4 regions of the Pacificispira sp. genome follow, and region 1 is predicted to be linked to each of the others. Evidence: riboswitches for the same ligand, from Rfam matches in the RefSeq annotation. Region 1 holds a riboswitch; each other region holds the start of a gene.

Region 1 (5,526 bases):
CATGTGGACCTCGCCCGATGTCTTGCGGACCTTGCAGGTACCGCAAACGCCGAACTGACAGGCCGACGGAATGTTCAGGCCCTGCGCCTTGGCGACCTGAAGAATGGTGTCGGTTTCGCTGCACATCGCGTCCAGACCCGACGCGGCGAACCGGATCATCGCGCCGGCAGTTTCGTCCAATACGATATCGTCGTGTTCCGGGCGTTGATCTTCGGTCCGGATCGGCGCGTGGAAGCTTTCCTCATGGTAATGCGCCATTTCGAATCCGGCGGCGTTCAGGACATCGCGCACCGTTTTCATGAAGGGTTCCGGCCCGCAGCAGAAGATTTCCCGCTCCATATAGTCCGGCGCCATCAGTTCCAGCATCAGCTGGTTCAACCGGCCCCGGTACCCGGCCCAGGCGGAGAACGGATCGTCCTCCTCCACCACGAAGGACAGTTTGATGTCCGGCACGCGCTGGGCCATGCGGCGCAGTTCGGGTTCGAAGATCAGTTCCGACGGGCGGCGGGCGCAGGAAATCAGCGCGATATCCGTATGCTCGCCATTATCGAACAGCCAGCGCGTCATCGACATCATCGGCGTCACGCCGGACCCAGCGGAAATGAACAGATATTTGTCCGCCGGATACTGCATGAAGGTGAAGATGCCGCCCGGCCCATAGGCGCGCAGCCGGTCGCCGACCTTCACATTCTCCAGCATCCAGCGCGATCCGATACTGTCCTTCTGCGCCTTGACCGTGACCGAGATCGACAGCGGCCGCGACGGCGAGGAGGACAGGGTATAGGTGCGCAACAATGGCTCCGGCCCGACCGGCAATTCCAGCGTGATGAACTGGCCGGGCAGATAGCGGAACCAGCTATCGTCCGCCGTCTTGAAACAGAAAGAGGTCACATCCGGCGCTTCCGGAATGATCATCATGCATTCCAGTTCCTTCGCGTCGGTCCAATAGGTCCGTTCGTCCAGAGCCTTGAATTGGGTCAGCCGCATTCCCGTCACTCCGCCGCTGCGGCCGGCGCGAAGGCGCCAAGCTGCCGGGTCATCGCATCGCAATACCAGTCGGTGAACTGGCGCACGCCGGTTTCATGGATCGGCGAATAGGGGCCGGGTTCATAGGCCGGGGAGTTCACCCCCAACTGGTTCTGTTCGACCAGCATCCGGTCCTGGTCGTTGGTCGCGTCCCAAACTTCGGTCAGCGTCTTCAGGTCATAATCCACGCCTTCGACCGCGTCCTTGCGCACCAACCAGCGGGTCGTGACCTCCGTCTCCTGCGGGCCGATCGGATTGACGTGGAAGGAGATCGCGTGATCGCGCAGCAGATGGTTCCAGCTGCTGGGATAGTGGAACAACAGCATGGAGCCGATGCGCTCTTCCCGAATCGCGCCCAGCGGTTTGGAACAGGCCGGTTTGCCGGACATGGTGAAGCTTTCGGTATCGCGCAGCAACGGCACGCGCATGACGCGGTACTGGCCGCTGTCGTCCAGATAGAATTGGCTGGGCAGGCCGGCGGCCTCGCAGCGGTTCCAATGATCCTGTAGGAAATTGTCGCCGCCGGTCTGTTCGACCCCGGTGATGGTCGGCGCGTCGGTGAAGGTGCGGCACAGTTCCGGATGGGACCCGGAACAGTGATAGCATTCGCGGTTGTTTTCCCAGACCAGCTTCCAATTGCCTTTTTCGACAATCGTCGTCTTATGCGCGACCTTGGTATACTCCAACCGGTGCGGCAGCATATAGGGTTCGATCCGCGCGCGGACCGGGGCGAAATCGGGCGGCGCATCGCTGAAATTGACGAAGAGATAGCCGCCGACGCTTTCGCAGGCGACCGGCTTCAGCTTGAACGCGTTGGGATCGAAATCCTGGCCCATCTCGCGGGCGAACAGCAGCTTGCCTTCCAGGTCGTAGGTCCATTGGTGATAGGGACAGACCAGCCGCGCGGCATTACCCTGCGCCGATTGGCAGATACGCGAACCGCGATGGCGGCAGGCATTGTGGAAGGCGCGGATCTCGCCATCGGCACCGCGCAGGATGATCGCCTCGGCCCGGCCGACCCGGTAGGTGGTGTAATCCCCAACCTCCGGAATCTCGCAGCCATGCCCCGCGAACAGCCATTCGTTCAGGAACAGGGTGTCCATTTCCAAATCGAAAACCGCGCGGTCGCCATAGAATTCCTGCGCCAGGGAATAGCCGGGCCGACGGGCGGCCAGCAGGCCTTGCACACGGTAAGATGCGTCCATACCGAATCTCCTCAGTCATGCGCCGCATCCGGCGGCGCGGTTGGTATGGTCGCTGGTGTTCTCAAGAGGACATCCCTTCCCCGCTCCGGCAATCGGCGGCGGACGGAAGGAAAGGCACCTCGTGATCGCCACCCGCGATCCAAGAGCAGTCTTGCCTGGGCTGGTTTCCGGACTCGAAGGGAGGTGCTAGCCGAACGCGGCGCCTTCTCGGGACATTGCTTCCCAATGGCATTCGCCGCGCTTCAACCCTTCTTACCGTTGCGGGGGCAGTGCCGGGATCTCACCGGCTTCCCAATTCTCCGTCACGCCGCGAACGGCGGAACGGCACCACAAGCGCCCGGACTTTGCGCCCGGCCGGGGGTCTGGGATTTCTGTAACGCGACAGGTTAAGTGCTGGCTGCGACAGGTGCGCGATTTCCGCCCTTCAGAGCCTAGAGACGATCCCGGAAGGTCTCGATCAGGCGGTTCTTCAGGATCTTGCCGGTGGCGGCGGCCGGCAGCCGGTCGGTGATGACGATCTTCGACGGCCGCTTGTAGCTGGACAGGCTGCCGGCCACATGGGTCTTCAACTCGTCCTCCGTCACGGCGGCGGGATCGGCGACCTGGACAAAGGCCAGCACTTCCTCGTTCCCGCCCTCGACCGTGCGGCCGATCACGGCGGCCAGAACGACGGACGGATGGTCGTTCAACGCCTTCTCCACCTCCTGCGGATAGACGTTGAAACCGGACCGGATGATCAGTTCCTTTGACCGGCCGACGATGTGCAGCATGCCGTTCTCGTCGAACTTCCCCAGATCGCCGGTGCGCAGGTACCCGTCGGGCAGCAGCACTTTTGCGGTTTCTTCCGGGTTCCGGAAATAGCCCCTCATGATATGCGGGCCCCGGGTCAGGATCTCGCCGACACCGTCATTCTGACCGCCGATCGCCTCGTCCAGCTTGATATCGACACCCGGCAGGGCATAGCCGACGCTGACATCCGGATTGCCGATCGCATTGCGCGTCGCGCAGACCCCGGCCGTGGTTTCCGTCATGCCATAGCCGTTCTGCAAGGGGATGCCATAGAAGGCCTCGGCGCTGCGCTTCCAGGCCGGGTCCAACGGCGCGGCGCCCGACGAGACGTAGCGCAGCCCGCTGCCTTCCAGCCGCGTATAGCCCTGCGCCTTCGTATAATGCATCAGATGGGCATGCATCTGCGGCACGGCAGGCAGGATCGTCACATCCTCGCGCAGGGCGTTATACAGGGCCTCGGCACTGAACCGGGGTTGCAGGCGAATGCAGGCCCCGCCATGGCTGGCAGCGACGACCATGGAGGCCAAACCGAAGACATGGGTCATCGGCAAGGCGCCATAGACCGTATCCGTCGGGGTCATGTCGCGCAGTTCCGCCGACGACTTGCCGGCAAACAATAGATTGCCGTGGGTCAGCATCACGCCTTTGGGCGCGCCGGTCGTGCCGGTCGTATAAAGGACGACCCCAACCTGAGCGAGTCCCGGTTCCACCGGCTGCGGCGCGCTGTCGAAGGGTGTCGAAAACCCGACCGTGCCGAACGCCCCGTCCTGGTCTTGGGCAGCATCGGCTTTGGCATGCTCGGCCGCGTCCGGCGAGGCCTTGACCGTATAAACGACGGCACGAGGCGTCGCATGCTGGCGGATACGTTCCAGTTCCGCCGCCGTCATACGCGCGTTGGCGGGCACGGCCCAAGCGTCGAGGCGGCTGCAGGCAAAAACGAAGGCGATGGCCGCAAGGCTGTTCTCGGCCACGATCAGGACCCGGTCACCGGCGACGACCCCGGCCTCGCTCAGCACGGCCTCGGCCTGCGTCACGGCGGCAGCGTAATCGCGATAAGACAGGCGCCGGCCGTCAAAATCGATCACGGCGGGATTGTCCGGGCGTTCCGCCAGATGGCGGTCGATGTTGTGGTGGATGCGGGTCGCCTGAATGTCACTCATACCGGAACCAATCCCATTAAACGCCGACAGGACGCAGCCGCGCCAGGGCCGCCATCGCCTCACGCTCCATGCCCGCGACGATATCCGCCAACGGTTCGACCCGGTCGGTCAGGCCCAGCGATTGGCCCGCAGACAGCATGCCGCGCGATACATCGCCGGTGCGATAAGCCTCCCGCCCGATCTTGCCGGAGACATAGGGCATCAGCCCCGCGATCCCGATTTCCGGGTTCTCGGTCTCCAGCTTCGACACCAGATCGGTCGTCTCGTTCCGCAGCGTGCGGATCGTGTTACGGACCGTCTGCATGGTCAGCGCCGTGTCCAACTCGCTGGCGTCGACCAGCGCCTGCTTGTAATTGGGATGGGCTGCGACCTCTTCCGCCACCAGGAAGCGGGTGCCCACCACGACGCCCGCCGCGCCCATGGCCAGTGCAGCCACCAATTGCGATCCCGTGCCGATCCCGCCGCCGATCAGGAAGGGAATGGTCAGCCGCCGTTCGGCCAGTGCCGCGTTGATCATGCTGCCGATCATGTCCATGCCGGGATGCCCGCCGCATTCCGCCCCCACGATGGAGACCATGTCGACGCCGACAGACTGCGCCTTCACGGCATAGCGGACGCTGGGCACCTTGTGCAGGACGGTGATGCCCGCTTCCTTCAGGATCGGCATATAGGCTTCGGGATTGCGGCCCGATGTTTCGACGAACCGCACGCCCTCCTCCGCGATCAGCCGAAACACCTGTTCGGTCTGTTCGCCCTGGATCAGCTTCGGCAGCATGGAAACATTGACCCCGAAAGGCGCGCCGCCGCACAGGTCGCGGCAGGTACGGATCTCGGCGCGCAGGCGGTCCGGTTCCGGAAAGCTGGCGGCGGTGATGAAGGAAATGATCCCCGCCCGCGCCGCCGCCGAAACATACTGCGCATCGGCCAGCCACATCAGCCCGCCCGCAACGACCGGCAGGCGCGTGCCATAGGCGCGGGTCACCGGCGTATCGAAGACCGGGTCCGTCACCGGCACCGCGCCCTGACCGTCCGGCGCCATCACACACCGCCCCGCAGTTTTGCGAAATCGGGTTTGCGCTTTTCCAGGAAGGCCCCGATCCCCTCCGCGCCCTCATCGCCGCCCAGGGCGCGGGCCATGGCATCGCGCTCCCGGTCCAATTGGGAATCCGGATCCATGAAGGAGGCGGTCTCCAGCAATGATTTGATATCGCGCAGCGCATTGGCGGGTCCGGCGGCCAGGCGGGATGCATATTGCGCCGCCATGTCCATCGCGCCGCCCGGCTCGGACAGCTCGGTGATCATGCCCAGATCGTAAAGCCGGTCCGCCGTGATCGGGTCGCCCAGCA
Region 2 (5,526 bases), on a different contig from region 1:
GCCGGGATCTTCCGCAGGGGCTCGCGCCCCGGCCCGTTGCATCGTAAAGTCGCGCCATGCTGCGCGCCCTGACCCTTCTTCTGATCTGCCAGTTGCTGGGCGAGGCCATCGCGGTCCTCGCCAACTGGCCCATTCCCGGCCCCGTGCTCGGCCTCGCCTTCCTGCTGGCGGGGCTGCTGATTCTGCGGCGGTCGCCCGACTGGCTGCAGGACACCTCGGCCGGGCTGTTGAAACATCTGTCCCTGCTGTTCGTCCCGGCCAGCGTCGGCCTGGTCCAGCACGCAGACCGCCTGAAGGTCGAGTGGTTGCCGCTCGCGGCCGGGGTGATCGTCAGCACCGTCGCGGCGATCGCCGTCGGCGCGGTGGTCTTCGTCGCCGTATCCCGTCTGATCGGCGCCCCGGCGGAAGGGGAGGACCGCAAGGCATGATCGGCGCGACACAGGATATCTGGGTCTATCTGGCCGAAACGCCGCTGCTGTGGCTGACCGCGACCCTGATTGCCTATGGGATCGGCCATGCTGCCTTCACCCGGTCGGGCAGCAACCCGGCGGTCAATCCGGTGGCCATTGCGGCGGCGCTGCTGATCGCATTGCTGGTCGCGACGGACACCGATTACGACACCTATTTCGAAGGCGCCCAGTTCGTTCATTTCCTGCTGGGTCCCGCGACCGTCGCCCTGGCGGTGCCGCTTTATACCCACCTGCCCCGGGTCCGGCGCGCGGCCCTGCCGATGCTGGCGGCCCTGGTCGCCGGCGTGGTCACCGCCGTCGGCACGGCCTTGGCCGTCGCCTCGCTGCTGGGCGCGGACAGCGAAAGCCTGTTGTCGCTGGCGCCCAAATCCGTGACCTCCCCCATCGCGATGGGGATCGCGGAGCGGATCGGCGGCCTGCCGTCCCTGGCGGCGGGATTGGTCATCGCGACGGGGATCGTGGGGGCCATCGTGGTCACGCCGCTTTTGAACCTGATGCGCGTCCGCGATTGGCGTGCCCGGGGTTTCGCCGTCGGCATCGCGGCGCACGGAATCGGCACGGCCCGCGCCTTTCAGGTCAACCCGATCGCCGGGGTTTTCGCGGCCGTCGCCATGGGTTTGAACGGCCTGACGACGGCGCTTTTGGTGCCGCTGATCGCGCATTTGTTACTATGACCGCGACGATTTGGCGTCTTGAGATAAGGGCCCCCGCTTCGTACGTCTTGGGGTAGTGATCCGTTCCCTCCGCGGAGGCCTTGAATACCATGCAGCGCAAAACAATTCCGCTGATCGGCGCCATGCTGGCCGCACTGGCCGCGATCGGTCTGGCCGCCCTTGTCGTCTGGAATCAGCTCTCCGGCAGCTCGGACGGCGTTGTGCGTGGCGACGGCGAGGCCTTGGTTGCGCCGGGATTGGAGGTCGGCGGTGCGTTTGAACTGACCAATCATAAGGGCGAAACCGTCACCCAGGACACGTTCCAGGGTCAGTTCCTGCTGGTCTATTTCGGCTACAGCTCCTGCCCTGACGTCTGTCCGACGGAATTGTCCAGCATGGCGGCCGCCATCGATATCCTGGCGGAGCGGGACGCCGCGGCGGCCGAAAAGATCACCCCGGTCCTGATCACCATCGATCCGGCCCGCGACACGGTGGACGTCCTGAAGGACTATGCGCCGGCCTTTCACCCGCGTCTGGTCGGCCTGACCGGCAGCGACGAGGCGATCGAGGCCGTGGCACGGAAGTTCCGCGTCTATTACGGCCGGGGCCAGCAGATCGACGACGAATTCTATCTGATGAACCATTCCGGCTATGTCTATCTGATGGGGCCGGACGGCGGGTTCGTGACGATGTTCAACGGCGGCACCGCGCCGGAATCGATCGCCAACGCCCTGCAGCGCTACGTCGCTGCCGCAAAGACCAGCTGACGGTCCCCCTCGCCCGATTATTCGAACGTCGCCTTGACGCCAATCCCTGTCGGCGCCGCGCTTGACCTGTACGCCGCCGTGGCGCTACTGATAATTCTTGAAGACGCGTTCGGTTCTCCTTCATGGGTCACGAAGGCCTTGGAGCTAAGAGGGAACACGGGAAGGATTTACCCATCAGGGAATCCGCGCCCGGGCTGCCCCCGCAACCGTGAGCGGCGAGCGGTATCCACCTCGCCACTGGCACACCAGCCCGGATCGGGACATGTGCCGGGAAGGCAGGATGCCGCATCGACCCGCGAGCCGGGAGACCTGCCGAGCGTCGATGGCATCTCGAACGACCGTCGGGTGTGACGGGAGGAGACAAAATGAACGATCGCATTCAGGCCACCACCGCCGACCATCTCGAAACCGAATCCCGGACCCGCGTTCTGGCGGCATCGGTTGCGGCGGCGCTGTTCGGCGGCTTCCTGTTCCTGGGTATCGGCTTCGCGCATTCGGACACGATCCACAATGCGACGCATGACGCGCGGCACGCCTTCGCGCTGCCCTGCCACTAAGCCCCGACCGAATTCAACGATATGTTTCGGCGCCTTTTCGGCGCGGCATTCGCCGCGGGCATCGTCGCGGGTCTAGCGATCAGCGCGATTCAGGAATTCACCACCACCCCTATCATCCTCCATGCCGAGGAATACGAGAACGCGGGCACAGAGGCCGCCATCCCGGAATCCGCGATCCCCGAGACGGCGGTCTTTCGGGTCGCCGGCACCGGCGCGTTCCACGGATTTACCATCTACAAGGCCCATAGCGGCGAAGACCACGGCGACGAATCCTGGGGCCCGAAAGACGGGCTGGAACGCTCCCTCTTCACCGCCGGGACCAATATCACGATGGGGATCGCCTTCGCCCTCATGCTGACGGCGGCCTTTGCCGTCCATGGCGGCGCGATCAGCGGACGGATCGGGCTGCTTTGGGGGATCGGCGGCTTCGCCGTCTTCACCCTGGGCCCGAATCTGGGCCTGCCGCCGGAAGTACCCGGCAGCATGGCCGCCGAACTGGGGGTGCGGCAGCTCTGGTGGATCGGCTGCGCCGCAGCGACCGGCATCGGCCTCTGCCTCATGGTCTTCGGCCGCAAGCTGCCACTGACGGTCCTTGGCGTTCTGATCATTGCCGCCCCGCATATCGTCGGCGCGCCGCAACCGGCGGAAGTCGGCGGCGGCGTCCCGCCGGAAATCGCGGGCCATTTCGCCGCCGCCTCCATCGTCGTCGCGGCGATCTTCTGGGTCATGCTGGGCTGGCTCAGCGGCACCTTCTATCAGCGGTTCTCGGGCACCTACGCCTGACCGTGACCCGGTTTCGGGTTCAGGACGCCTTCGCCTTCCGGGCGAGGGCGTCCAGACCGAGCACCAGCAGCCCCAGCGCCAGGCCCCAGAAGGCCGACCCGATCCCGAACAGGGACAGGCCGGATGCCGTCGCCACCAGCGTCAGCACGGCGGCGAAGCGGGTTTCTTCCGGCGCCAGGGCGGCGCTGAGCGAGCCCATCAGCGGCCCGACCAATGCCAGCCCGGCCACGGTCACGATCACCGCCGACGGCAGTGCCGCGAAGGCGGCGACCAGGGTCACGCCGACCCCTGCCAGGATCAGATAGCCCGCGCCATAGAACAGCCCCGCCTTCCAGCGTTGCGCCGGATCGGGATGCGTGTCCGGCCCGGTGCAAAGCGACGCCGTGATGGCGGCCAAGGTGGTGGTATGGGCGCCGAACGGCGCGGTCAGCAAGGACGCCATGCCGGTAACCGCCAGGGCGGAACGGGCCGGCGGCGTGTAACCCGCCGCCGACAGGACGGCGAAGCCGGGCAGGTTCTGCGACGCCATGGACACCAGGAACAGCGGCACGCCGAGCCCGATCAGCACCGCCGGATCGAATTCCGGCCGGATCAGGACCAGCGTCGCAACCGTCAGATCGCCGTCCAGCGGCGCGACCCGGCCGAGGACCAGCGCCCAGGCCACCCCCGCCGCGATCACCGCCAGTACGGCCCAGGTGGCACTGAACAGGCGGACCACCAGAAAGACGCCCACCAGCGGCAGGACCAGCAACGGATCGCCCGCGGCCGCGTCGAAGACGCCGATCGAAAACCCGATCAGGACGCCCGCCAGCATGGCCGCGGCGACGGCGGTCGGGATCTTGGCGATGGCATCCGCCAGCGGCTTGACCGCGGCGCTCAATACGATCAGCGCGGCGGCCAGCAGAAAGGCCCCGACCGCCGCCTCGATGCCGATGGTCGGCGCCCCGGCCACCATGGTCGCGCCGATCAGCGCCGCCCCCGGCGTCGACCAGGCAGTGACGATCGGCATCCGGTGTAGGATAGACAGGACCGGGCTGGTGACCGCCATGGCAAGGCAGAGCGCGGTGATCCAGGACGCGGTTTCGGCGGGACTGGCCCCGACCGCGCGGATACCGGCCAGCACGATGGCCACGCTGCCGCCGAATCCCACCAGAACCGCGACCAAGGCGTTGCTGAACACGGAGAATCTCATTCCCCCTTACCCCTCTTTCTCGAATACCATCAGAAAATTGTTCGCCGGCATCGGCACATCGGCACGCAGGCGCAGTCCGGCCGCCGACGCGATCGGCAGGATATCGCCTTCCAGATCGCGCACCCCCCATTCCGGGTCGCGCGCCCTTAAAGACGCATCGAAATCGGCGTTGCTGGGCGCGGTATGGCGACCGTCGCGAGAGAACGGCCCATAGATCAACAGCGGCCCACCCGGCGGCAACAGCCGCCCCGCGCCGCCGATCAGGCCGCACGCCGCCGCCCAGGGGGCGATATGGATCATGTTGGCGCAGAAGATCGCGTCGACCGGCCGGTCCGGCGTCCAGTCCGGCCCTGCGACATCCAGCCGCTGTGCCGGCGCGATCCGCGCGCAGCCGGCCTCGCTGGCATAGCCGTCGATATCCGCAAGCGCGGCCGGGTCCAAATCGCTGGGGCACCAGACAAGCCCGTCCGGCAGGCGCGGCGCGAAATAGGCCGCATGTTCGCCGGTCCCGGAGGCGATCTCCAGAACCGTGCCGGTTTGCGGCAGATGACCGGTCAACCGGGATAGGATGGCATCCCTGTTGCGCAACGTCGCAGGCGCATGGCGCCGCGATCCGGTGGACGACATGTCACGGACCTGTTGAAAAAAGTTGCGCAGACGGACCTCAGTCTAATATCAGACGGGGGCGTGTAAAGAAATGGCTGTCCGCCACACGCTCAGCAGGTCGGGAATACGGAAGGGATCGACATGACTTACGTCGTCACGGAAGACTGCATCAAATGCAAACACATGGATTGTGTGGAAGTCTGTCCCGTGGATTGCTTCTATGAAGGCGAGAATATGCTGGTCATCCATCCGGACGAATGCATCGATTGCGGCGTCTGCGAACCGGAATGCCCGGCGGAGGCGATTCTGCCCGATACCGAGGCCAATGCCGAGAAGTGGCTGGAGCTGAACAAACAGTATTCCGAAGTGTGGCCGAACATCACCCAGATCGGCACGCCGCCCGCCGATGCCAAGGAATGGGAAGGCGTTCCGGACAAGTTCAAAAACTACTTCTCGCCCAATCCCGGCGACGGAAGCTGACACCGCGCGGCGCCGGCG
Region 3 (5,526 bases), on a different contig from region 1:
TCGCGGCGGTCACGATCAGCCCGCCGACGGGGATGCCGTATTCGCTGCGCAGGTCTTCCCGGGCGATGTCGATGAGGATCAACCCGGCCTCTTCCAGGACGCGGGCGACATAGGCCTCGTCATGCTTGTAGCGCCCGCTTTGATCCAGGCGGTACCCTCCGGCGACGGCGTCGTCATCCGCCAGTCGCTCCACCGAGAAACCCAGCCGCCCGGTGGGAACCAGCGCCTGCCGGAACCCGTCCGCCGCCTCGGCCAGATCGCCGAAATAGCACAGGACATCGGCTGCCACGATCAAGTCATAGGTGTCGGGCGCGTCGTTCAGAAAGGCGGTCAGCTCCCGCTTCTCGAGCCGGTCGTACAGGTTCTTTGTCTTCGCCTTCTCCAGCATCTTCGGCGACAGGTCGACACCGTCCAGATGTTGCGCCAGGGGCGACAGCAGCGGGGCGCACAAGCCGGTCCCGCAGCCGGCGTCCAGCACGACCAGATCCCGGTTCGGCGGCGGCAGATGCGGTTGCAGCGCCTTCAGGATCAGCGCCGGGGCGCGGTATCCCAGTTCGGCCAGCTTCTCGTCGAATATCGGCGCATAATCGTTGAAGATATCCTCGACATAGGCCGCGCTGGCGGTCTTGGGCAGACCCTGGCCGGAGATCGCGGGACCGATATGCTGGGCGTCAGGGACTTCCGGAAACCGCCGCATCCATTCCGCGGCGATCCGCACAGCCTCTTCCTCGCCATTGTTGGCGTAGAGGTCGTAAAGCGCCTTGCCCAGATTGGAATGCGAGACAAGGTCTGTCGCGTCCCGGCGCACGGCCTGCCATAGGGTTTCGACCGCTTCCGCCGGCAGGTTCAACTCGTAATAGGACAGGCCCAGATTGGTGTATTCCGTAAACGCATCGTCGCCGCGAAGTTCCCGCGCCCGGCCCAGCGCTTCGACCGCCGTTTCGTAGTCGTCCAACTGGACCGCGATCTCGCCGCGCCATTCCAGGGCTTCGACATCGTCGGGTCGCCGATCCAGGACACGCTGATACGCCTCGGCGGCTTCGTGCAGGCGCCCGCGCCGGTAATGTTCTTCCGCCTCGTCGATAATACGCCGCAGATCGGCCATGCGATAATCCCCCTCGCCGCGCCCCGGGGGCGATCCCCGCGCCGCGCCAAGCGAATAGCAGTTGTCACTTGCGACGGACAAGCCCAAGTCGCATGATCGGCCCGCGATGGGCGACAAATCCGACAAGATCACTGCGCGCGGCCCGACGGTTCGAAAGGTTCCGGAAGGCGATAACCGTACGCGCCTGACCTGCCCGGATTGCGGCTTCATCCAATACGAAAACCCCTTGATCGTTGCCGGCGCCGTCGTCGTCGAAGACGGCAAGGTATTGCTGTGCCGTCGGTCGATCGAACCGCGCCGTGGCTTCTGGACGATCCCGGCCGGTTATCTGGAACTGAATGAAACGGTGGAAGACGGGGCCCGGCGCGAAGCGCACGAGGAAGCCTGCGCCGACATCGCGATCGACGGCCTGCTGGCGGTCTACACGATCCCCAGGATCAGCCAGGTACAGTTGATCTATGCCGCGCATCTGGCGTCGCCCGGGATTGCCGCGGGCGAAGAAAGCCTGGAGGTCCGGTTCTTCGACTGGGATGAAATCCAGACGGTGGAGATCGCCTTCCCGTCGGTGCATTGGGCCTTGGCCCACCGCCGGTCGATGACCGGGCCGGTTCCTTCCGCGCCATTTGGCAATCCGGACGGCGAGACCGGGGATTACTGATCTCCGGCTTCTTCCGCCGTGTCGGTTTCGCTGTGCCGCATCATGAAGGGCACCTGGGCGATGAAGAACAGGAAAGTTATCGCGATCAGCCCGGGAAACCGGAAATAGACCCAAATCTCTTCCGATACGCTTCGCCACACGACCTCGTTCAGCAGGGCGAGACACAGGAAGAAGATGGCGCAACGCAGCGTCAGAACCTTCCAGGCTCGGTCCGGCATGGTGAAGCTGCCGCCCATGACCGATCGCAGCGGCATCTTGCCGAAAGCCAGGGCCGCCAGCAGGCCGATCCCGAACAGCGTATTGATGATGCTGGGCTTCATCTTGATGAAGCTGGGATCGTTCAGATAGAGCGTCAAACCGCCGAATACCCCGACCAGGACGGCCGTCAATAGCGGCATCCACGGAATCCGACGGGCAACCACCAGCGACAAGACGACGGCTGCCGCACTGGCGCCCATCACGACCTTTGTTGCCAGGAACAGATCGTTACTGAGGAAATAGGTGACGACAAAGGCTGCCAGCGGCGCGAAATCGACCAGTTGGGTCAGCCAGGGAGGACCGGGGCGGGAAGGAACATCCGTCATAGGAGGCTATATAGGCGATGCGGTTGGCCGCGTCATCCGTTCCTTCACGCCACCGGTCCCTGAATGCCGATGGAACATTCTAGTTCCTGACCCGCCGGCGTCTCGGCCGGGCCAGACGTTCGGCCGGAAACTGCGCGATCTGCCTCAGCAATTCGCTCGCCTTGCCGGCTTCGCCGCCGGAGGCATCGGAGAAAGGCGACGTTTCGCCGAGAATTTGGGCAGCCCGCGCCGGATCGGTGCCATCGGGCAGGGCCAGAAGCCAGGACAGAATTGCCCCTTCCGCCGCACCGCGCGGCAAAGGCTCTTCGGCCATGTAAAGGGCGGACAGACTCTGTCCGGGGTCGAACGCCGCAATATCGATTTCCGCAGCCGGAAATGCGGACGGAACACTACTCATAGAAACCTCCTCCCGGGACACCCCGCCCGGACAATAGGGTTGCGTTTCAGTGAGCGGCAGGTCTCCTGGCTCGCGGGTCGGTGCCGGTCCGCCTGGCCTTCCCAACGGTATCCCGTCAGTGGCCTGGACGTGGCGGTCGGCTCGCCGCTTACAGTTGCGGGGGCAGCTTCGGCCTCGGGTCGGGACATTGCGTCCGTCGCCACACCGAATTCCCTTTTGATCCCCTTGCGGGGAACCGCTCTCTCGATCGCATCACTCTAGTGTAATTCGGGGCGGCGACTAAGGAAAAAACGACCTGCTTGCGCGCAGACCCGTCACTTGACCGCTGCACTGCGGCAAGGGCACATTGTCGGCCTGCGCCAATCCGGGGATGGCGCCTGGTCGGGGGATCGGTATGTTCGAGGGGGTTCGGCACGCAATCGAAGAGCGAACGGCACGGCGCAGGAACCGGCCGTTCCTGGAGGCGTGCATGGCGTGCTGTGCCCTGGTTGCGATTGCCGATGGCGAAGTATCCCTGTCGGAACGCGGGCGCGTCGACCAGATCCTGGAAGCCATCGACAAGCTGCGCTTTTTCGACGTGCATGAGGCCGTTGATTTGTTCAACGGCTATGTCGACGGCATCGTCCAGGCCGAGGCCAAGGGCCGCCGCCACGCGCTGGAAGCGGTCAAGGAAATGCGGCATGAGGCCGGGGACGCCGTACTTTTGGTCAAGGTCGCCCTGGCGATCAGCCGCGCGGACGGCGTTTTCCTGGAAAGCGAGCGCGCCCAATGCGAGGCCATCTGCGACGTGCTGGGCCTCGAACTGGAAGACTTTCTGTAAGCGGAATCAGGGGCCGAATCAGCCCAACGCCTGGTGGGCGATAATGTCCTGAAGCGGATCGAACTGGTCCGGGGTCACCTTTATGAAGGCGACGCAGACCACCATGCCCTCGTCATCCGCGCCGACCACTCGGCAGGGAATTTCGATGGTGGTGAATTCGTCCGGCATCAGAACCGCCATGACCTCGTCGCCTTCGGCCAGCCCTTCCTGATCCGGGTAGAACCCGAAACCACCCAGGCTGACATCGGTGACTCGGCCCTTCAGGCCACCCACTTCGGCGGGGAACCGGACCTTGACCCGGCGTTCCTTACGCCGGTCGCCCGGTTTGATGATGCGCATCAGGCGGCTGAACATGCTGGTTTCCTCGATACGGCGAACAATCCGCTCCCCCGCTCGTCGGGCAAGCAGGAATCGTGCCGGACGGGAGCTTACGCCAAAGCGTCCTTCAGGCGATACCAAAACATGCCGAGTGTCAGGAGGGGCGTGCGGAACCGGCCGCCGGGGAAGATCGGGTGCTTGAATTTGTGCATGATGTCGAACTTCTGCGTCTGGCCCTTGATCGCCTCCGCCAGGATCTTCCCGCACATATTGCTGAGCGCCAGGCCGTGTCCGGAATAACCCTGGCTGAAATAGGTGCGGTTGCCGATGCGTCCAACATGCGGCATGCGATCGACCGTGATGCCGATATAGCCGCCCCAGACGTGATCGATCTTCACATCGTCCAGTTCCGGGAAGACATGCAGCATGCGCGGGCGCACGAAACCGCCCAGATCGTTCGGTTCCAACCCTGAATAGGTCGCGCGACCGCCGAACAGCATGCGCTTGTCCGCGCTGAGCCGGTAATAGTCGACGATGAAATTACAGTTCGAAACCGCGTCGTCGGTGGGCAGCAGCGTCTTCGCCCGATTGTCGCCCAACGGCTCCGTCGCGACGATGTAGCTGCCGACCGGCATCAGGCGTCGAAACAGATAAGGCTCCGTCTCGCGCAGATAGGCATTGCCGGCCAGAATGAGGTGTTCGGCATGCACCGATCCATGTTCGGTATGGATCGCGGGCTTGTCGCCGGTATCCAGACGAATGGCGCGGCTGTTCTCGAAAATCTGGGCGCCGGCCTCATGGGCGGCTTTGCCGAGGCCCAGGCAATAGTTCAGCGGATGGACATGGCCCGCGCCCGGTTCCCACAACGCGCCGACATAGCGGTCGGTCCCGATCTTTTCCCGGACGGCGGGACCTTCATAGAGTTTGGAGCCGGTATAGCCCCATTTTTCCCATTCCGCCTGGTCTTCCTTCAGGCCTTCGAACTGGCTCTTCTTCTCGGCGGCATGCAGATAACCCCATTTGAGGTCGCAATCGATGCCGTATTTCTTGATCCGCTCACCGACCAGTTTGGGCGCGCCGTCCGCAATTTCCCAGGCGACTTTCGCTCCCTCGCTGCCGACGACCTTTTCGACGTGATGCATCGACTTGTTGAAGCCGCTGCATACCTGCCCGCCATTGCGGCCGGACGCACCGAAGCCGACCGTTTCCGCTTCGACAACAATCACGGAATAACCGGCCTCCGCCAGTTCCAGTGCGGCGGAAAGCCCGGTGTAGCCGGCGCCGAGAATGGCGACATCGGCCTTGTGCTCGCCTTCAAGCCGGGGATGGCTGGGGGCGGCATGGGCGGTCGCCCGGTAATAGGATCGGGTATCGTCGAACTTTGCCATGTCTTACACCGTGCGCAGGTACCATTCGTAATCCAGGGGCGGAATCTGCGCCTGGAACGCGTCGTTCTCGAAGCTGCGCGCCGCTGCGTAGGTCTCGCAATAATGCGCGCCGAGATATTTCGGGAGGATCTTGCTTTCGCCGAAGGTCTGCAGCGCCTGCCACCAACGCAGCGGCAGTTCCGTCACCGGCTTTTCATAGGCGTTGCTCTTTTCAATCGGACCCGGGTCCAGCTTCTTGGTCAGGCCGTGATGCACG
Region 4 (5,526 bases), on a different contig from region 1:
GACCGTCATTCGGCCCACCGCAGTTTCGACAATTCGTAATTGCGTTCCAGCGGGTCGACGATCACGCCCTGCAGGGCGTCGGGATAGGCCACCGTATGGGTGTACCAGGCGATCGGAACGACCGGCAGATCCTTGTGAACGGCCGCCACGGCCAAATCTATCGCAGGACCGCGCGTCGCAGGATCGCTTTCCGCCCGTGCCTTGGCCAGCGCTTCGGCAACGTCGGGCGCATCCCAGTTCATGGCACCCCAATCCGCGCCACCGGCCCCGAAATCTTCCGCCGCGTTCACGACGGGGTCCGGCGTCAGGCCATAGTTGCGCGCGAACAGGGCGACATCGAGCGAGCCGTCCTGATGCCCGGACGGGATCTCGGAAAAATTGCCGACGGAGATGTCGAGCGCCACCCCGATCTGGCGCCACTGATCCTGCAGCGCGGCTGCGATCAGCGGCAGTTCCGGGCGGTTGGGAAATGTCCGCAACGTCAACGCAAAGCGCATCCCGTCGCGAACGAGAATGCCGTCTTCGCCCGGCGCCCAGCCCAAGGCGGCAAGCGACTGACGCGCGGTGTCCGGATCGTAGGCCAGCGGTGTCAGCGTCGGATCGTGCCAGTCGGCAAGGGCCGGCGGGAACAACTGGCTGGCCGTGGCGTCGGGGAAGCGCAGAATGCCCGCGGCGATACCGTCGCGATCGATCGCGAGGCTGAGCGCCTGGCGCGCTTCCGCCTCCGTCAGCGCGGGATGGGCAAGATTGAGCTTGAGGACGATCGTGCGAGGGATCGGGACCGCCTTGACCTCGACCGGCTCCAATTGGCTGAGTCGGCTGTACCCGGCCGGGTCCAGGGTAAAGACGAGATCGGCATCGCCGCTTTCGGCCATCAACGCCCGCGTTTCCGCCCGGGACGTGGAGATGTAACGGGCGGCTTCCAGATGGGCCGCCTCCCCCCAATAGCCGTCAAACCGCTTCAGGCTGAGGGAGCTCGGCGGATCGATCTGTGCCACCTGGAACGGGCCGGTGCCGATCACGGAAACCACCTTCCCGTCACCGTCGAACGACGCCGGAGCCAGGATGAGGGCCGTATAGTTCGCCAGGACAGCAGGCAATGCGGCAAACTTCTCCGCAAGGCGGATCACAACCGCATCGCCATCGGCGGCGATCTCCGCAATCGGCAGGTTCTGCAGGACGCCGGGTTGCGTCACAGCGCGCTTCAGGCTGGCCACGGCGGCATCCGCGCTCAACTCTGTACCGTCATGGAACCGGACGCCGTCGCGCAGTTGGAAGCGCCAGACCAGACCATCGCCGCCGACCTGCCATTCGGTTGCGAGGCCCGGGCGCAACTGTCCGTCAATCCCGGCATCCACCAGGGTTTCGGCAACCTCCATCCGCTGAAACGTGTAGCCGTCCGAGGCAGGGTCCATGCCGTTGACGTGCCAGGGCGCGGCGACGACGACGTCGGTCCGGCCCTGTGCCGTCGATGCCGTGCTTGTAGCGATCAGGGCGGCGGCGCCGATAGCCGCGCCGAACATTGCTTTGGTGAACGCACGCATGTGTACCTCCATGGGAAGGGAATCAAGGGATGTTGGATTGGCGGGCGGAACGAGGATCAGATCTCGAGTCTGCGAGATACTTCGGCTTCCGGTTTCTAGTGTGAATTTGAGCCGGACGTTATATCATAACATTGAATTTGCAAGCAGCTCTCTCTGAATATTGTGTGTTCCAATCTGGTTCTTCGCCGACTTGGACGCGCACCATGTTGCAGCATTCGTCATTGGCCTTGCGCCGATAGGATTTGACGATGTACGAATTTGGATGTGGCCCTTGGTTCCCCTGACCGGCATCAGGCTGGGGGGATTAAAAGGGAACACCGGTAGCGCATTACCCAACAGGGACGCGCGATCCGGGGCTGTCCCCGCAACTGTGAGCGGCGAGACGGCGGCCAAGTGACGGTCACTGACCGGGCCCTGATCGGGTGCCCAGTCGGGAAGACCGGCCGCCCGTCCCTGACCCGCGAGCCAGGAGACCTGCCAGAGGCCGCGTCACCTTTGCTTCCGGTCGGGGATTGCCGGGGGCGCGGGCTTGATCCCGTTCGCGGTGGCGCCTTGCTAGGTGCGTCTGGCGAATGGGACGCGGCCCGTGAGGTGTGACGACGGCGATTTCCGCCAACGCTCTCTCACGTCAAAGCCGAACCCGTTCAGGACGTGGACCGTCGATTTGGACGGGCCGCGGTCCGGTATGCATCGACCAGGGCGTGTCGCGCCGGGCTGGGGGCACCGGTTCGCCTTGGTCGTATCGGATTTTGTTTCCCATCCCGGTTTCGATTCGTCGGGGCGATGACTGCCTCGCGGCTCTTCCTGTCGGCATCAACCGATTGGAGGGAGCACATGAAAACGGTCGCCAGGACCACGCCCAGGATACGGGCACAGTATTGGGTGGGGGCGTTCACAATGACAGCCCTTTTGGGACTTGCCGGAGCTGCCGCGGCGCAGGAACAGGACACGGGTACCGTCGTGACGGCACCGGACACCATCGTCTCCGCCAGCCGGATCGCCCTGCCGGCGGAACGTGTCGGCAGTTCGGTCACGGTGATCACCGCCGAAGATTTGGAGCGTGGCGGGCAGAAATTCGTTTCGGACGTCTTGCGGGACGTGCCGGGGCTGGCCGTAAACCGGACCGGTTCGCCGGGCGCCCAAACCGCAGTCCGGATCCGCGGGGCGGAATCGAATCATACGCTGGTCATCGTCGACGGGATCGAGATCAACGATCAAAGCGCCGGATCGGAATACGATTTCTCGCGCCTAATGACCGCCGACATCGAAAGGATCGAGATCCTGCGCGGTGCGCAGTCCGCCCTGTTCGGCAGTGACGCCATCGGCGGCGTGATCAGCATCACCACCAAGCGGGGGCGTGACGGGTTTGGCGGTGAGGTGTCCGCAGAAGGCGGCAGCTTCCAGACCGGCGAGGCCGGCGTTTCCCTGCGTTACGGCGGGGAGCGTTTCAGCATCTCAGGTACCGCGAACCGGTTCCGGACCGAAGGGATTTCCAATGCCGCCGAGGACCGCGGCAATCCCGAAAAGGATGGCTACCGGAACGATACTTTGTCGCTGAACGCCGACGTCCAGCCACTGGATTGGCTGACCCTGGATACCACAATCCGCGCGACGAAGGCGTATTTCGAAACCGACGGGTTCACCGGCGGAATCGGTGCCGTGGACCAGGCTTCGGATACGACGACCAATCAGCGCTATGGCCGGATCGGCCTGTCGGTCGATCCCTTCGACGGCGCCTGGACCCACCGGTTCGACGCGGCCTATTCCAGCGACAAGGATGACAGCCGAACCAATGGGGCGCTGTCCAGCTTTGCCGACGGCAGCAAACGCAAATACGCCTACCAGACGACGGTATCCTTCGACACGCCGTCGCTCGCCCAGGCGGAACACGACTTCACGCTGCTGGCGGAATCCGAAAAGGACACGATGAAGGCGAGCTTCCTGGGACAGGGCAAGATCGACACAACCAACAATGCCTTCGCCGGGGAATACAATCTGGGTCTATTCGAGTCCCTGTTCCTGTCAGCCAGCCTGCGTCAGGACTACAATGACCGGTTCGAGAATGAACAGACCCATCGCCTTTCGGCGGCCTATCTGGTCGATTCCTGGGGAACCCGGTTCCATGCCAGTCACGGTACCGGCGTCAAGAATCCGACGCTCACGGAACTGTTCGGCTTCACGAACAACTTCGTCGGCAACCCCAACCTGAAGCCTGAAACCGCGACCAGTTGGGATGTCGGGGTGGAGCAGCGATTCTGGCAGGAAAAGGCCCGGGTCGATGTGACCTTCTTCCGCAGCGACGTGGAAAACCTGATCACCGGTTCCGGCAATACGTCACGCAATCTGGAAGGCGTGTCCGAAGCACGGGGTGTCGAGATTTCGGGCGATCTAGCCTTGACCGATCAGCTCGATATCGGCGCCAGCTATACCTGGACCCACGCGGAAACGTCCGACGGGACCGAACAGGTCCGCCGGCCGACCAACCTCGCCAGCCTCAACGTGAACTACCGATTCCTGGACGACCGGGCGAACCTCAATCTCGGGGTCGACTTCAACGGCAGCTTCACGGATTTCGAGTTCGACGCGGCCTTCAACCGCACGGTCGTCGACATGAGCTCGTTCACGCTGGTCAATCTGAAGGGCAGCTATGAGGTGATCGACGGGCTGGAGCTCTATGCCCGCGGCGAGAACCTGCTGAACGAACGGTACGAAGAAGTTCTGACCTTCGGCACGCCGGGCATCGCCGGTTATGCCGGCATGAACTGGAAATTCTGAAACGGAGACGGGGCGGGCCCTTTTCCGCCCCGTCGCCGTTTTGCAGTCAATATGAGGAATGAAGCATGAGTGTAGCCGTCGCCAGCAAACGGGATGTCAATGAAACCGGCCGGGAGACCGAAATCTGGGTCTTGCCGACGGAGGAGGATTATCTCCATACCCTGCTGAAGGACATTTTCGAGAACCACTGGCGGAGCATCGTCTTCGGCCCGATCATCGAAGGGGGGGCTTTCGAGTTCCGCTGCCCCTGCGCCCCGAAATCGGTGACGCTGTTCGACGGTTATCTGACTGTTCATTTCGGGGGCACGCATTTCCATCTGTGCATCGGTGAGAACAAGGGATCGCCGAAGAACCCGACGCCGGAGGCACTGAAGAACCGCCGCCGCACCAGCCGCGCGGAAATCTATCGCAGCTTCGACAAGCAGGGCTGCGCGCTGACCTGGGGCCTTCGCCTCTTCAACGGTCACGACGAGCAGCTGATCACGATCTTCTTCCCCAACCCGTTCCTGACCGATACCGACGGGCTGGCGGACGAGCCGGACTGGACGCGGCTCGCGACCTGGGAAGCGATCGGCCGCACCTATCTCGGCCGGGAACTGGACGAGGCCGACCGCACCGGCAAGGGATTTCGGGGCTAGATCATGGGCCATGCTCTCCGCCTGGCCGCCTTCCTGTTGTTGCTCGTCGCCGTCCCCGTGCAGGCTGAAGGCGTGCCGAAGCGCGTCGTGTCGATGAACCTCTGCACCGACCAACTGGTGCTGCTCCTGGCCGACCCGGGGCAGGTCGTTTCCGTCTCCTATCTGGCGGCACGTCCGGAAGACTCCCTGTTGGCGGAACGGACGGCGGGTCTCATGCTCAATCACGGCCAGACGGAGGAAGTCCTCCCGCTGCGCCCGGATCTGGTGGTCGCCGGGATCTATACGACGCGATTCACGGTCCAGGTTCTGCAGCGCCGGAACGTGCCGGTATTGGACCTGTCACCGGCGGAGACTTTCGACGATGTCCGGGCCAACATTCGTGCCGTCGCGACGGCGCTTGGCACCCAAGAACGCGGCGAGGCGCTGATCCGGCAGATGGATCGGCGTATCGCGGCCCTGGCGGCCCGGGTCGAGGGGCTGGAGCGGCCGCGTGCCCTGATCTACCGAGCCGGCGGGTTCACCTTGGGCCGCGATACCTTCGCCGGCGCGTTGCTGGATCTTGCCGGGTA

Evidence for each region. A riboswitch is a leader RNA that binds a small molecule or an ion and turns the genes downstream of it on or off. The one in region 1 is predicted to bind cobalamin.
Region 2: linked by a shared signal. The riboswitch ahead of ACO06O_RS21160 (CbtB domain-containing protein) and the one ahead of ACO06O_RS15200 (aromatic ring-hydroxylating oxygenase subunit alpha) in region 1 are both predicted to bind cobalamin.
Region 3: linked by a shared signal. The riboswitch ahead of ACO06O_RS00835 (hypothetical protein) and the one ahead of ACO06O_RS15200 (aromatic ring-hydroxylating oxygenase subunit alpha) in region 1 are both predicted to bind cobalamin.
Region 4: linked by a shared signal. The riboswitch ahead of ACO06O_RS02825 (TonB-dependent receptor plug domain-containing protein) and the one ahead of ACO06O_RS15200 (aromatic ring-hydroxylating oxygenase subunit alpha) in region 1 are both predicted to bind cobalamin.

Annotation. Positions count from the first base shown of each region.
Region 1 covers NZ_CBDDHE010000008.1:111,110-116,635, forward strand. The annotation lists gene ACO06O_RS15195 (2Fe-2S iron-sulfur cluster-binding protein) at 1-987, opposite strand, end outside; gene ACO06O_RS15200 (aromatic ring-hydroxylating oxygenase subunit alpha) at 993-2,231, opposite strand; cobalamin riboswitch at 2,373-2,578, opposite strand; gene ACO06O_RS15205 (class I adenylate-forming enzyme family protein) at 2,663-4,180, opposite strand; gene ACO06O_RS15210 (NAD(P)H-dependent flavin oxidoreductase) at 4,197-5,219, opposite strand; gene ACO06O_RS15215 (oxepin-CoA hydrolase, alternative type) at 5,219-5,526, opposite strand, start outside.
Region 2 covers NZ_CBDDHE010000011.1:4,481-10,006, reverse strand. The annotation lists gene ACO06O_RS21175 (CidA/LrgA family protein) at 57-428, shown strand; gene ACO06O_RS21170 (LrgB family protein) at 425-1,144, shown strand; gene ACO06O_RS21165 (SCO family protein) at 1,234-1,890, shown strand; cobalamin riboswitch at 1,984-2,221, shown strand; gene ACO06O_RS21160 (CbtB domain-containing protein) at 2,256-2,447, shown strand; gene ACO06O_RS21155 (CbtA family protein) at 2,469-3,230, shown strand; gene ACO06O_RS21150 (benzoate/H(+) symporter BenE family transporter) at 3,250-4,422, opposite strand; gene ACO06O_RS21145 (DUF938 domain-containing protein) at 4,429-5,049, opposite strand; gene fdxA (ferredoxin FdxA) at 5,170-5,508, shown strand.
Region 3 covers NZ_CBDDHE010000002.1:160,137-165,662, reverse strand. The annotation lists gene ACO06O_RS00850 (methyltransferase) at 1-1,105, opposite strand, end outside; gene ACO06O_RS00845 (NUDIX domain-containing protein) at 1,212-1,763, shown strand; gene ACO06O_RS00840 (inner membrane-spanning protein YciB) at 1,757-2,347, opposite strand; gene ACO06O_RS00835 (hypothetical protein) at 2,427-2,744, opposite strand; cobalamin riboswitch at 2,783-2,999, opposite strand; gene ACO06O_RS00830 (tellurite resistance TerB family protein) at 3,214-3,564, shown strand; gene ACO06O_RS00825 (PilZ domain-containing protein) at 3,583-3,918, opposite strand; gene ACO06O_RS00820 (NAD(P)/FAD-dependent oxidoreductase) at 3,993-5,270, opposite strand; gene ACO06O_RS00815 (glutamine synthetase family protein) at 5,274-5,526, opposite strand, start outside.
Region 4 covers NZ_CBDDHE010000002.1:608,929-614,454, forward strand. The annotation lists gene ACO06O_RS02820 (ABC transporter substrate-binding protein) at 6-1,544, opposite strand; cobalamin riboswitch at 1,800-2,040, shown strand; gene ACO06O_RS02825 (TonB-dependent receptor plug domain-containing protein) at 2,442-4,319, shown strand; gene ACO06O_RS02830 (DUF7676 family protein) at 4,385-4,957, shown strand; gene ACO06O_RS02835 (ABC transporter substrate-binding protein) at 4,961-5,526, shown strand, end outside.